Regions from separate parts of the Actinomadura keratinilytica genome, predicted to be linked through region 2. Evidence: riboswitches for the same ligand, from Rfam matches in the RefSeq annotation. Region 2 holds a riboswitch; each other region holds the start of a gene.
What was found. A riboswitch is a leader RNA that binds a small molecule or an ion and turns the genes downstream of it on or off. The one in region 2 is predicted to bind cyclic di-AMP.

Region 1 (4,205 bases), on a different contig from region 2:
GGGTGGACCTGGCCCGGGTGAAGGCCGTCCGCGACAAGCTCGGCGAGGACGTCTTGCTCATGGTGGACGCCAACCAGCAGTGGGACCGGCCCACCGCGCAGCGCCTCGGCCGGGCCCTGGAGGAGTTCGCGCTGACCTGGATCGAGGAGCCGCTGGACGCCTACGACCACGCCGGCCACGCCGCGCTCGCCGCGTCCCTGGACACCCCGATCGCCACCGGTGAGATGCTCACCAGCGTCGCCGAGCACGCCGAGCTGATCCGCGTCGGCGCCGCCGACATCATCCAGCCCGACGCGCCCCGCATCGGCGGCATCACCCCGTTCCTGCGCCTGGCCGCGCTCGCCGACCACAACCGCCTGCAGCTCGCCCCGCACTTCGCGATGGAGATCCACCTGCACCTGGCCGCCGCCTACCCGCAGGAGCCGTGGGTCGAGCACTTCGAATGGCTGGAGCCGCTGTTCAACGAGCGCCTGGAGATCCGCGACGGCCGCATGCTGGTGCCGGACCGTCCCGGTCTCGGCCTCACTCTCAGCGACCGCGTCCCCGGCTGGACCGCGGACACCTGCGAGTTCACCTCCTGACACCGACGCGCCCGCCGAGGCAGCCGGACCGATCGGTGTCCGCCACAGGAAGGGCCATCTCCCGCCCGCGGCGGCCGCACCCGTAAGGTGCGGTACGGCTTCGCGGGCCCCGCGCCGGGTGCCCGGCTCGTCCCCCGTTGGGCCGGGCGCCCGAGCGCGGTCGGGAGACGGCACCCCCATCGCCCGTTCTCGGCGCGTCGCGGCTTCGCGGGTGTTCCGCCCCTCGCTGCGTCGGTTCGGTGTCCGTCGTCGGAATGGCCGCGTTTGGTGGTGTTGACCATGCTCCGTCGAGTGCGGTGCGGTTTTGTGGGCCCCGCGCCGGGTGCCCGGCTCGTCCCCCGTTGGGCCGGGCGCCCGAGCGCGGTCGGTTGAAGACGCTTCCACCTGTGCGGCTCTCGGTCGTTGGCGCCGGTGGTGGTAACGGCCGTTTTCGGTGTTCGTCCCGGCCAGGGGACGCGGCCGTCAGCGTCTGCGTTCCGTGGACGTCAGGCGGAGCGGAGGGCGGCGGCGACGCGCTTGCGCAGGCGCGGCAGGGTCGGGGCGAACGCGTAGCCGCAGCAATCGGTGTCGTTGAACTTCATGTGCGGCACGATCGCCTTCATCGGGTCGAGGTCGTACTGGCGGCACAGCCAGGCGATCAGCTCGGTGAGCGAGTCCTGCAGGCGGCGGGGCGGCATGACCGAGTTGTAGGTGCCCTCGCATTCGATGCCGACGGTGTAGCCGTTGGCGCCGGCGACGTGGGTGCCGATCACCATCCGGCCCCTGCGGGCGGCGGCGAGACTGCCCTTGCGGCCCTCCATGATGTGACCGCCCCGGCTGATGGTGAAGTGCTGGCCGGTGTCACCCCATCCCTGTCCCATGTGCGCGCCCTGGATGGAACGCGCGAGCCGGAAGCCCTGCCGCAGCGAGTAGTCGGTGACGTTGGGGGTACACGTGTGGTGCACCACGATGTACTCGGGTGCGCGGGACAGCACCGTCGCCCGCCGGTAGGGGGTGCGCGCTCCCCATTCACTGGTCGAGTGGATGAGCGGGGCACCCTTCCCCTGTTTACGCGTTTTTCGGGACGACCTGGACTCGTCGGGCCGGGCGGCCTGCGCCATTCCGGTGGCATCGCCCGCGTCGGTGGCGTTCGCGGCGTTCGCCACCTCGTGTTCGGCCGACGGGCCCAGTGCCGCGGCGACGCCGAGCGCCGCACTCCCCAGCAGGACTCCACCGCCCAGCAGGACCGAGCGACGCGGCATCTCGGTGGGCCAAAGGTCGGTGCGGCGGTGCTTGGCGTTCGGGTTCATGGGGGTATTTCCTTCCGGGGAACTGGTCTGGAGGAATTCGGGCAGCAAAAAGAGAGCAGGCGTGAAGAACGCGCGGGAAATGGGGGCGTGCGGCTGCGCCGGAAACGTTGAGCCGTGCGGAGGACGGCCCTGATCGCCGATGGCGGGGGAGGTGTCGAAGGCCCGGTGCCGGCGGCGGGGTCACCGCCGCGGGGAGGCGGGGGAGCGGCGCGGCCGGAACGGCGCGAAGCGGGCGGCCAAGGGGACCGCCCCGTCTATCAGGGCGTTGGCATCGTCATGAGGCGGCTGCGGCGTGCCGCTGGGGTGGCGGGGCAGAGCCGGGCAGGCTCCTTCATGTCCTCTCCTCTCCTTGACTGCCGACCGGGTTAGCTGACGGGTTCGGACCAAGGAGCGGCCCTACCGCGGCTGCCCGCGGATTCACCCCGAAGAACTGTTGGGTCCCCGGTTCCCAGGCGGCCGGCGCCGTGGGATTAGGCGCCCCGCCGGCCGGTGCACCGGACGGCGGAGTACCACGGACCATAGGAGATGCGGCAAAGAACTCGCAAACCTTCGAAGGTAAAAACTAAAGACGATCTTTGTGTGTGCGTCTTCCGGCCGCCGGTCACATCGATCACAGCAATCACAGGCAGAACATGCATCGCGAGAAACCACTTATGCGGGGGGTGCGGAGCGGCAGATTCCTCCGCGAACAGGCGCCGCGCCGTCACACAGCTCCGGAATTGTGACCAAGGACACCTTGGTCCATCGGTATGGAGGACTTGCCGTCGCCGGACGGTCCGACGGGCACCGGAGGGGGCGGGCGAGTGAACCCGGCGTTCGCGGTGATGAAAGGGGGGCACGGATCGCAGCGGTTCCGCCGGGGAGGGACGCATGGGAGTGCTGGCCGACGCCGCGACGCCGGCCGATCTGGTGGCCGCGCGGACGCAGATGGGGATATCCCTCGGCTGGCACATCATCCTCGCCTGCTTCGGCGTGGGCATGCCGGCGCTGACGGTCTTCGCGCAGTGGCGCGGCATCCGGACCGGCGACGAGGCGTACCGGCGGCTCGCGCACCGCTGGGCCAAGGCGATGGGCGTGATGTTCGCCGTCGGCGCGGTGTCCGGCACGATCCTTTCGTTCGAAATGGGTTTGCTGTGGCCCGGGCTGATGGCGACCTACGGGCAGGTGCTCGGGCTGCCGTTCGCGTTCGAGGGGTTCGCCTTCTTCATCGAGGCCATCTTCCTGGGCGTCTACCTGTACGCCTGGGACCGGCTGCCGCCCCGCGTGCACCTGCTGACCGGGCTGCCGGTGTGCGTCGCCGGGGTCGCGTCGGCGTTCTTCGTCGTCAGCGCCAACGCCTGGATGAACCAGCCGCGCGGGTTCGACCTGGCGGACGGCAGGGTCACCCGAGTGCGCCCCTGGGCGGCGATGTTCAACCCGGCCACGCCCTGGCAGACCGTCCACATGATCCTTGCCGCGTTCATGGTCGCCGGCTTCGGCATCGCCGCCGTGTACGCCGCGGGAATGCTGCGCGGCCGCCGCGACCGCTACCACCGCATCGGGCTGCTGCTGCCGTTCACGGTGGCGGCGGTCATCACGCCGTTCCAGATCGCGGTCGGGGACGGCCTGGCCCGGCTGCTCGCCGACCGCCAGCCCGCCAAGCTCGCCGCCATCGAAGGGCTCAACGAGACCGGCTCGCACGTCCCCCTGTCCGTGGGCGGCCTCTACCTGGACGGGGAGATGCGGTACGCCATCCGCATCCCGAACGCGCTGTCGATCCTGGTCGGCTACCGGCCCGGCACGGTCGTCCAGGGGCTGGACAGGGTGCCGGTCGCCGACCGTCCGCCGGTCAACGCGGTGCACCTGAGCTTCCAGCTGATGGTGGCGATCGGGTTCGCCCTGCTGCTGCTCGGCTGCTGGCTGGCGGTCGTGTGGTGGCGCCGCCGCGACCTGCCCCGCACCCGCTGGTTCCTGTGGCCGACCGTGCTGTCCGGCCCGGCCGCGGTGCTCGCGCTGGAGACCGGCTGGGTCACCACCGAGGTCGGCCGCCAGCCGTGGATCGTCTGGCAGCACCAGCGCACCGCGGACGCGGTCAACCCGGCGCCCGGCCTGTGGGCGGGGCTGGTCGTGGTGCTCGCCGTGTACGTCGTGCTGACCGTGGCCACCGTCTACGTCCTTCTCCGGCTGCGCGGCCGGCACGTCGCCGCACCCCAGGAGGACTGGACGCAGGAGCACGCGCCGTGACCGCCGCGCAGTGGCTGCTGCTCTTCGCGTGGGCGGGCCTCACCCTGTACGCGCTGTTCGGCGGGGCCGATTTCGGCGGCGGGTTCTGGGACGCGCTGGCCGGCGGCGCCCG
Region 2 (4,205 bases):
GCGGCTCGACCAGCCAGTTGTAGACGCGGTGCGGGATGAGCGCCGTCCGGGACGCCGCCAGGTACGCCTCCGCCGTGAACAACAGGTCCTCATAGTGCAGCCGCTCGGCGAAACGCAGCCCGTGCCCCTCCAGGAAGGCGCGCCGGTAGAGCTTGTTGGTGGCGAGGGTGTCGTACAGCAGGTCCGGGTTGTCGCGCAGCGCGCCGTAGACCGCCGTCCTCCGGTAGAGCCACGGGTACCAGGGCCGCTCCCGGCCGCGCACCCGGCCCGTGTGGACGCGCGTGCACAGCCCGGAGACCAGGTCGGCGCCGGTGTCCTCGGCCGCGGTCAGCAGGTTGAGGCAGGCGTGCGGGTCCAGGACGTCGTCGCTGTCGAGGAACATCACGTACCGGCCGCGCGCCCGCGCCACCCCCGCGTTGCGCGGACGGCCGCACCCGCCGGAGTTGACCGGCAGCCGCACCGCCCGCACCCGCCCCGGATGCTCGGCGGCCAGCCGTTCGGCCACCGGCCCGGTCTCGTCGGCGCTCCCGTCGTCCACGACCACGACCTCGACGGCGCCCAGCGACTGCCTCAGCGCCGAACCGACCGCCCGGGGCAGCCGGCCCGCGTCGTTGTAGGCGATCACGACCACGCTCACGTCAGGGCCGTGCGGGACGTGCCCGTGCGGCCCTGCCCTCATGGACGTGTCCTCCCCCCGTCCCTGCTCGCGTGCCGGATACCTTTCCGGCCACCGCAACGACGGAGTAGAAGACACCACAAAAAAAGTGAATGATTGCGGCATTCAGGACGACAAAGGGCGCCCGGCATACGCCGGACGCCCTCGTCCACCGGACGTCAGTCGGCGTCGTAGTCCGGGTACCCGTACCCGGCGACGAGCGACTTGGACCGCACCCGCTTCTCCACGGCGTCGTTGGTGTTGCCCTCGACGGTGGTGATGGTGCCGTCCCCGTTGTCCTTGACGACCAGGCCGACGTGGTCGATACCGCTGATGCCGCCGTCGGGCCCGTTCTGCCAGTCGAAGAACACCACGGCCCCGGGCTTGGCCTTGTGCCCCCAGCGCCCCTTCTTGGCGAACCACCTGGCGTGCTGGACGGTGTAGGCGTCCCACCCCATGTCCTTGACACCGAGCTGCGCGCCCACCCAGGACACGAACATGTTGCACCACTCGGCGCCGTTGTAGTCGTCCACGCTGAAACCGCCGTCGCGCTCGGCCGTCATCTTCGCGTTGGGCGTCGACACGAACCAGTCGTGGTACTTGGTCTGCCGGCCGGGCCCCTCCTTGACGCCGACCTGCTCCAGGGCCAGGCGGATCGCCTCGGACGGCTCGACCTTGCGGATCGGCACCGCGTATCCCTCGGGCTTGTCACCGATGGAGACGGCCTTGTGCGCCTTCTCCACCTGCACCTGGGCGACGGTCCCCTTGTCCTGGGGCTGCCCCTCGGCGGAAGGGCCGATCAGCGCGAAGCCGACGGCCCCGGCCAGCACCGTCCCCACGGCGACCCCCACACCCAGGCGAGCCTCGAGGGAATGAGAAGCGGTTCGATCGGGCATGCAGAGAACTCCTTGTCTCCCATGACGCCTACCGGGTTAGCTGACGGATTCGGGCATGGAAGAGCCCTACGGCGCGCATCGTCGGCACGCCGATTCACCCCTGGGCCTGATCGGCCCGACGTGGGTTCCCGGCTCCGGTCCTCGCATCAGGCGCCGGACACGGATTCGGCCACGGCCGCCGCTGCCCACAGCGGCCGCTCACTGGTCTGAACTCGAAAGGGGGGCGCGTCCTCGCGCGCCACGGCCGCGCCCCGGGTCCCTCCCCGGGCCACGACAGGCCACGACGCATGGCGCGCGTCGCGGGATTCGGTCCGACGTTATCAGATCCCCACGCCAGAGCAAAAAAGGTAAAGCCGCTCTGACCTGCGACAACATCAAAACCGATCCCCTGTGGTCACAGGGTGCACACCTGTCGCGTCAGTGCCGTGATCCTGGCCGCCGCGGTGGCGTAGGACGTCCCCGCCGGCTGCAGCGTGAGAACCGCCACGACGTACCGCTCCCCCGGCCCCACGAGCCCGGTCGTATGCAGGACCGGCCGCCCCAGCCCCAGGTCCCCCGGCACCACCCCGGACGTCCCCTGCCCGAAGCCCGACCAGCCCTGCTTGACCGCCCACGGCTTCGACACCGCCCGCGGAATCCCGAAGTACTGGTCGTAGCCGTCCGTCCCCCGCCGGGTGGCCCTGCGCAGCTCCCGCAGCACGACATCGCGGTGCCGGGGCCGCGCCTTCTCCAGCAGATACCGGTACGCCTTCACCACGTCCGCGGCGCTGAGCGCGGTGTACCCCCAGAACCCGGGCTTGTCCGCGGGCGGCGGCCTGGTGTCGGTGAGCCCCATCCGGCGCGCCATCCGCTCGACGATCGCCCCGCGCCCACCGCGCCTCCACAACGCCGTCGCCGCCGCGTCGTCACTGGACCGCAGCATCAACCCCAGCCGCGGATCGACGTCCCGGCTCCGCTCCAGATGATCGAGCGCGATGAGGATCTTCACCACCGACGCCGACCGGAACACCTGGTGCGGCCGGTACTGCCGCACCGTCCTGCCGCTCTCCCGGTCGAACACCACGTACCCGACCCGCGTCCCCCGAGGCACCTTCGGCGTCGGGACCGCCTTCCGCGTCTCGGGAGTCACACTGGGAGCCGGCTCCACCGCACTGCTGCTCACCGCCCCCGGGACCCGCTCCGTCTCCCGGCCACACCCACAGAGCGCCCCGGCCACAACCACCAGAGCCACCCCGCCCCGGCCCGCCCGAGCCCAGGCTCCCGCTATCTCGGTACGCATGACCCCGCAGACTGCGCTACAGTAATCACGCCTGCTGCGGCAGGCGCCGGGACGTAGCGCAGTTTGGCAGCGCACTTGACTGGGGGTCAAGGGGTCGTGGGTTCAAATCCCGCCGTCCCGACAGGTCAGAGGCCGGTTCCGATCATTCGGAACCGGCCTTTCGTCGTCCGTACGGCCAGGATGTACAGCTACGGCCCCGTACCCGGTGGTCCCCAAGTGGTCCCCATCAGCGCCCACCAGCCGCCTCAGCGCGCCCCTGGCGGCCTCCCTCAGCACCTGGGCATAGACCTCCCCCGTGATGCCGATCTGGCCACGCCGAAGAATCTGCATCGCCTCACGCGGATGGACGTCCAGCGCGGCCCAGCAGCGAACCGCACGTGCGCCGCACGCCATGAACCTTGATCAACCGCACCCCCGCACGCTCGGCCCCCCCTTTGAAGCTGCGGTTGACGTTCCGCAGCCCGATCAGACGCCCCATCCGCGTCGTGAAGATCAGCCCCCTTGCCCGTCCAGCGCTCCCCACGCGCCGTGCACTCGCTTTCCTGACGCTTCTGCCGGATGCGCAGTGCGGCGAAAGTTCACTACGACGGGTATCTGTCGAGGATCGCGCGTGACCTGAAGACACCGTCCCCCCAACTCGCGCGAGCCGTCGACTCTGCACTCGGTGCGGAGGGCCGGCTTGCAGCTCTCCGCACCGTTGGTGAGGAGCGCTCGCTGGAACCGGGTACCCGGGAGGAGGATGAGGACGAGATGGAACGGCGCACTCTCCTACAGGCGCTCGCGGCACTCGGTCTGCCCGCGTCTCCGATCTCCGAAGCCCTCCGGAACATCCGGATCAGCGTCCACCGCACCGTCGGCGGCGGAGAGGACGGTCACATCGACGAGTGGGACGAGATCGTCGTCGAGTACGGTCACCTGTACGTGCCGACACCTCCGCGTCGCCTGCTGCTCGACCTGGCGAGCGACCTGGTGACCGTCCAGCAGATCATCAAGCGCAAGCAGCAGGAGGACGCCCGGAGGAACCGAGCCCACAGCACGTCCGCGCCCTGGAGCCGCGTCGCCGCCGAACTCTGCGCGCTCATGGCCAAGACGCTCAGCAACCTCGGGCGACCGCGCGAGGCCCGCGAATGGTGGAGGACCGCGCAGAGCGCCGCTGAGGCGTCCGGTGACACAGATCTCGCCCTGTGGATCGCGGGGGGACGACTGGCGCATGGGCTCTATGAGCGCCGCCCCGCCGCCGTCCTCCTCGCCAGGGCGGACAAGGTGCTCGAACGTGTCTCGGATGCCCCGTCCCGCGGCCTCCTGCACGTCCGGGGGGTGCGCGCACAGCTGCTGGCGCCGGCGGGAGATGCCGACGAGGCGACGGCGGAGCTTC
Region 3 (4,205 bases), on a different contig from region 2:
GCAGGTTCGTCGCCTGCCTGCTCGACGGCTGCCCATACCTGGACGACGTCCTACTGGCCGCGGACGAGCTGGCGGCCAACGCGCTCCGCCACACCAGGTCCGGCCAGGACGGCGGCTCGTTCACCGTCGAAGTCCTGCGGTGCGACGGCCAGGTCGCGGTGTCGGTCGCCGACCAGGGCGGCCCGGGCGTGCCCGTCCCGGCGGACGCGTCCGAGTGGGCCGAGACCGGGCGCGGCCTGCGGACCCTCGCCCTGCTGGCCGACACCTGGGGCTGGCACGGCAACGCCGAGGGCCGCACCGTGACCGCAGTCTTCACCGAGGAGAAGGCCGCGTGAACGGCGGACTGGCGGCTCAGCACGGCAGGCTCCAGGACCGGGTCGACTCGGTGATGCTGATCGCGATGCGGGCCGACGTCCGCGCGATCCACACGGTCGCGGGCGACGGCCGGGCGGACTGGCAGACCCGCACCTTCGTGCGCGAGGCGCGGCGGCTGACACTCGGCTGCGCGGCCGGGCTGAGCGCCGTCCTGGACAGGCACCGGCCGGGCACGGACCCGTACGGCCACGAGGTCTGCCGGGCCTGCGGCACGTCCGCCTGCTCGACGCTCAAGGCCATCGCGGACGTCTTCGCAGCATATGCGGTCCGTCCGGCGGCCGTGGACCGCGCGGAGGCGTGGCGGCGGGCGGACGCGTACCTGGGGTCGCGCGGGGTGCCGCTGGTCATCGAGGAGTTCGCCGAGGGATTCGTCGCCCGGCCCGTCCCCGGCGGCAACGGCCTGCTGGTCGTCGACCGGGCCACCGGGGCGCTCACCCGCTGGCCGGACCTGCCCACCGCCGAATTGGTCGAGCGCTACCGCCATTACCTGCGCGGCGCGCCGTAGGCCGTCGGCTCCCCGTCCCGCGCCGGGTCAGGAGATGCGGTTGGCGCCCGCGTAGTCGGAGCGGTCCGACAGCTTGGAGATCTTGACGACGTCGCCGGTCTGCGGGGCGTGCAGGTACTTGCCGCCGCTCAGGTAGATCCCCATGTGGTGCAGGTCGCTGCCGAAGTAGACCAGGTCGCCCGAGCGCAGTTCGCTGCGGTCGACCTTGCGGCCCAGCTCGTAGAGGGCGCCGGTGTAGTGCGGCAGGCCCTTCTTGCCGACCTGCGCGTACGCCCACACCACCAGGCCCGAGCAGTCGAAGCTGTTCGGGCCGGCCGCGGCCCACACGTACGGGCTGCCGAGCTTGGAGTAGGCCTTGCGCGCCATCTTGGCGGGCAGCCCGGAGCCCTTGATGGTGGCCGTCAGGCCGGTCCGGGGGTCCCTGGCCTTGGTCGTGGTGAGCTTGTCGAGCCGCTTTTCGACCTCCTCGACCTTGGCCTTGGCGGCGCTGCGGGCGGTCTGCGCCTGGGCGGCGGCGCGCTGCACCTGCGCCGTCTTCGCGGCGGCCTCGCGCTTCGCCTGGTCGGCCCGGTCGATCTGCGCCTGCAGGCGTCCCAGCGCGGCGGTCTGGTTCTGCACCAGGTAGGCCGACGCCGACAGGGTCCTGGCGTCGCCGGAGGAGAAGAACAGCGTGTCGGGGCCGCCGCTCATGTAGTTGGCGGCGGCGAGCTTGCCGAGCTGGGCGCGGGCGGGGGCGGCCTGCCGCTCCAGCGCGGCGGCGGTCCGGGCGGCGGCGCGTTCGGCGCGCCGGGCCCTGCCCAGTTCGACGCGCGTCTTGTTGTACTGCTCGGTGAGCTTCTCGGCTTCGGTGTTCAGCGCGTCCAGCTGCTTGCGCAGTTCGCTCTCGCTGGGGCGGCCGGGGTCGGCGAGGCGCGGCGCGGCGGGCGGGGCGGTCGCGGCGGCGGGGGCGACGGCCCAGCCGAGGGCGACGGAGGCCGCGGCGGCCGCGGTGAGGGCGGACACGGCGACACGCCGTGGACGGTGACCGGGGGGCAAGGTCGTGCACTCCTCTCCTCATCCGCCTACCGGGTTAGCTGACGGGTTCGGGCCGGGAGTTCGCCCTACGACGCGGGCGCGCGTCACCGCGGTGACGGTGCGACCTGCGTCGATTCACCCCGAGTCCCGGGGGCGGCGGCGCCCCGGGATGTGGTTCCCCGGCTCCCCGCGAGGGGATTCGGCGGTCCGGCCGCAGCCCGCGCAGTGGTCCGGCGGGCTCCGAGACGGCCGGGTCCGGAGAGAGTACAAATAAACCGCAAAACCCGGCAACCAGGGCATATGGGATAAAGGGCTGCGCGGTTCGCCGGGGCGGTACGGACCGGCAAGTAGAATCGCAGACGGCCGCGGCTCCGCGGCGACTCCCTGCACCTTCACCAGAGCGAGAAGCGCATGCCCATCTCCACCCGCGACGACCTCCGGAACGTCGCGATCGTCGCCCACGTCGACCACGGCAAGACGACGCTGGTCGACGCCATGCTCTGGCAGTCCGGGGCGTTCCGCGCGAACCAGGACGTCAACGAGCGCGTGCTGGACTCCGACGCCCTGGAGCGGGAGAAGGGCATCACGATCCTGGCCAAGAACACCGCCGTCCGGCACGGCGGGCTCACCATCAACATCATCGACACCCCCGGCCACGCCGACTTCGGCGGCGAGGTCGAGCGCGGCCTGTCCATGGTGGACGGGGTGGTGCTGCTGGTGGACGCCAGCGAGGGCCCGCTGCCGCAGACCCGGTTCGTGCTGCGCAAGGCCCTGGAGGCCCGGCTGCCGGTCATCCTGGTGATCAACAAGACCGACCGGCCGGACGCCCGCATCGCCGAGGTCGTCGACGAGACCTACGAGCTGTTCATGGACCTCGGCGCCGACGACGAGCAGATCGAGTTCCCCATCGTCTACGCCTCCGGCCGCGCCGGCCGGGCGTCCCTGCAGGCCCCCGGCAACGGCGAGCTGCCCGACTCGCCCGACCTGGAACCGCTCTTCCAGGTGATCAGGGACACCGTGCCGGCGCCGTCCTACGACCCCGACAGCCCGCTGCAGGCGCACGTCACCAACCTGGACGCCTCCAGCTACCTCGGCCGCATCGCGCTGTGCCGGGTGCACGCAGGCACCATCAAGAAGGGCCAGCAGGTCGCCTGGTGCCGCCGCGACGGCAGCGTCGAGCGGGTGCGGGTCAGCGAGCTGCTGATGACCGAGGCGCTGGAGCGCAAGCCCGCCGAGGAGGCCGGGCCCGGCGACATCATCGCCATCGCCGGCATCCCCGACATCATGATCGGCGAGACCATCGCCGACCCGGACGACCCGCGCCCGCTGCCGCTGATCACCGTGGACGAGCCCGCGATCTCCATGACGATCGGCACCAACACCGGGCCGCTGGCCGGCCGGGAGAAGGGCACCAAGGTCACCGCCCGGCTGGTCAAGGACCGCCTGGACCGCGAGCTGGTCGGCAACGTGTCCATCCGGGTGCTGCCCACCGACCGCCCCGACGCCTGGGAGGTGCAGGGCCGCGGCGAGCTGGCCCTGGCCATCCTGGTGGAGAACATGCGCCGCGAGGGCTATGAGCTGACCGTCGGCAAGCCCCAGGTCGTCGCCAAGGAGATCGACGGCAAGAAGCACGAGCCCGTCGAGCGGCTCACCGTCGACATCCCCGAGGAGCACCTGGGCGCCGTCACCCAGCTGCTGGCCGTCCGCAAGGGCCGCATGGAGCAGATGACCAACCACGGCACCGGCTGGATCCGGCTGGAGTTCCTGGTCCCGGCGCGCGGCCTGATCGGGTTCCGCACCGAGTTCCTCACCGAGACCCGCGGCACCGGCATCGCCCACCACGTCTTCGAGGGCTACGAGCCGTGGTTCGGCGAGCTGCGCACCCGCCCCACCGGCTCGCTGGTCGCCGACCGCTCCGGCGCCGCCACCGCCTACGCCCTCATCAACCTGCAGGAGCGCGGCACCTTCTTCGTCGGCCCGGGCACCGAGGTCTACGAGGGCATGATCGTCGGTGAGAACTCCCGCGCCGATGACATGGACGTCAACATCTGCAAGGAGAAGCAGAAGACCAACATCCGCTCGTCCACCGCCGAGGCGACGGAGACGCTGACGCCCCCGCGCCCGCTGAGCCTGGAGCAGGCCCTGGAGTTCATCCGCGAGGACGAGTGCGTCGAGGTCACCCCGTCCGCCGTGCGCCTGCGCAAGGTCGTCCTGGACGCCAAGGAGCGCGAACGCATCCGCGCCCGCACCAAGCGCAACGCCTGACCCGCGCCGCCGCGCCGGTCAGACCTGCCGCGTGGCGTACCGGAGC

Region 1: it holds a riboswitch for cyclic di-AMP, as region 2 does, so the genes downstream of both, ABD879_RS04940 (peptidoglycan recognition protein family protein) here and ABD879_RS16815 (CHAP domain-containing protein) in region 2, are expected to answer to the same signal.
Region 3: it holds a riboswitch for cyclic di-AMP, as region 2 does, so the genes downstream of both, ABD879_RS20075 (C40 family peptidase) here and ABD879_RS16815 (CHAP domain-containing protein) in region 2, are expected to answer to the same signal.

What each region holds. Positions count from the first base shown of each region.
Region 1 covers NZ_BAABDO010000009.1:5,595-9,799, forward strand. Annotated here, with positions in the region: gene ABD879_RS04935 (L-talarate/galactarate dehydratase) at 1-581, shown strand, start outside; gene ABD879_RS04940 (peptidoglycan recognition protein family protein) at 1,067-1,870, opposite strand; cyclic di-AMP (ydaO/yuaA leader) riboswitch at 2,209-2,342, opposite strand; gene ABD879_RS04945 (cytochrome ubiquinol oxidase subunit I) at 2,741-4,093, shown strand; gene ABD879_RS04950 (cytochrome d ubiquinol oxidase subunit II) at 4,090-4,205, shown strand, end outside.
Region 2 covers NZ_BAABDO010000048.1:2,358-6,562, reverse strand. Annotated here, with positions in the region: gene ABD879_RS16820 (bifunctional glycosyltransferase/CDP-glycerol:glycerophosphate glycerophosphotransferase) at 1-637, opposite strand, end outside; gene ABD879_RS16815 (CHAP domain-containing protein) at 835-1,506, opposite strand; cyclic di-AMP (ydaO/yuaA leader) riboswitch at 1,563-1,714, opposite strand; gene ABD879_RS16810 (serine hydrolase) at 1,946-2,680, opposite strand; tRNA gene ABD879_RS16805 (tRNA-Pro) at 2,878-2,951, shown strand; gene ABD879_RS16800 (hypothetical protein) at 3,389-4,205, shown strand, end outside.
Region 3 covers NZ_BAABDO010000065.1:26,012-30,216, reverse strand. Annotated here, with positions in the region: gene ABD879_RS20085 (ATP-binding protein) at 1-335, shown strand, start outside; gene ABD879_RS20080 (hypothetical protein) at 332-880, shown strand; gene ABD879_RS20075 (C40 family peptidase) at 908-1,882, opposite strand; cyclic di-AMP (ydaO/yuaA leader) riboswitch at 1,923-2,109, opposite strand; gene typA (translational GTPase TypA) at 2,306-4,159, shown strand.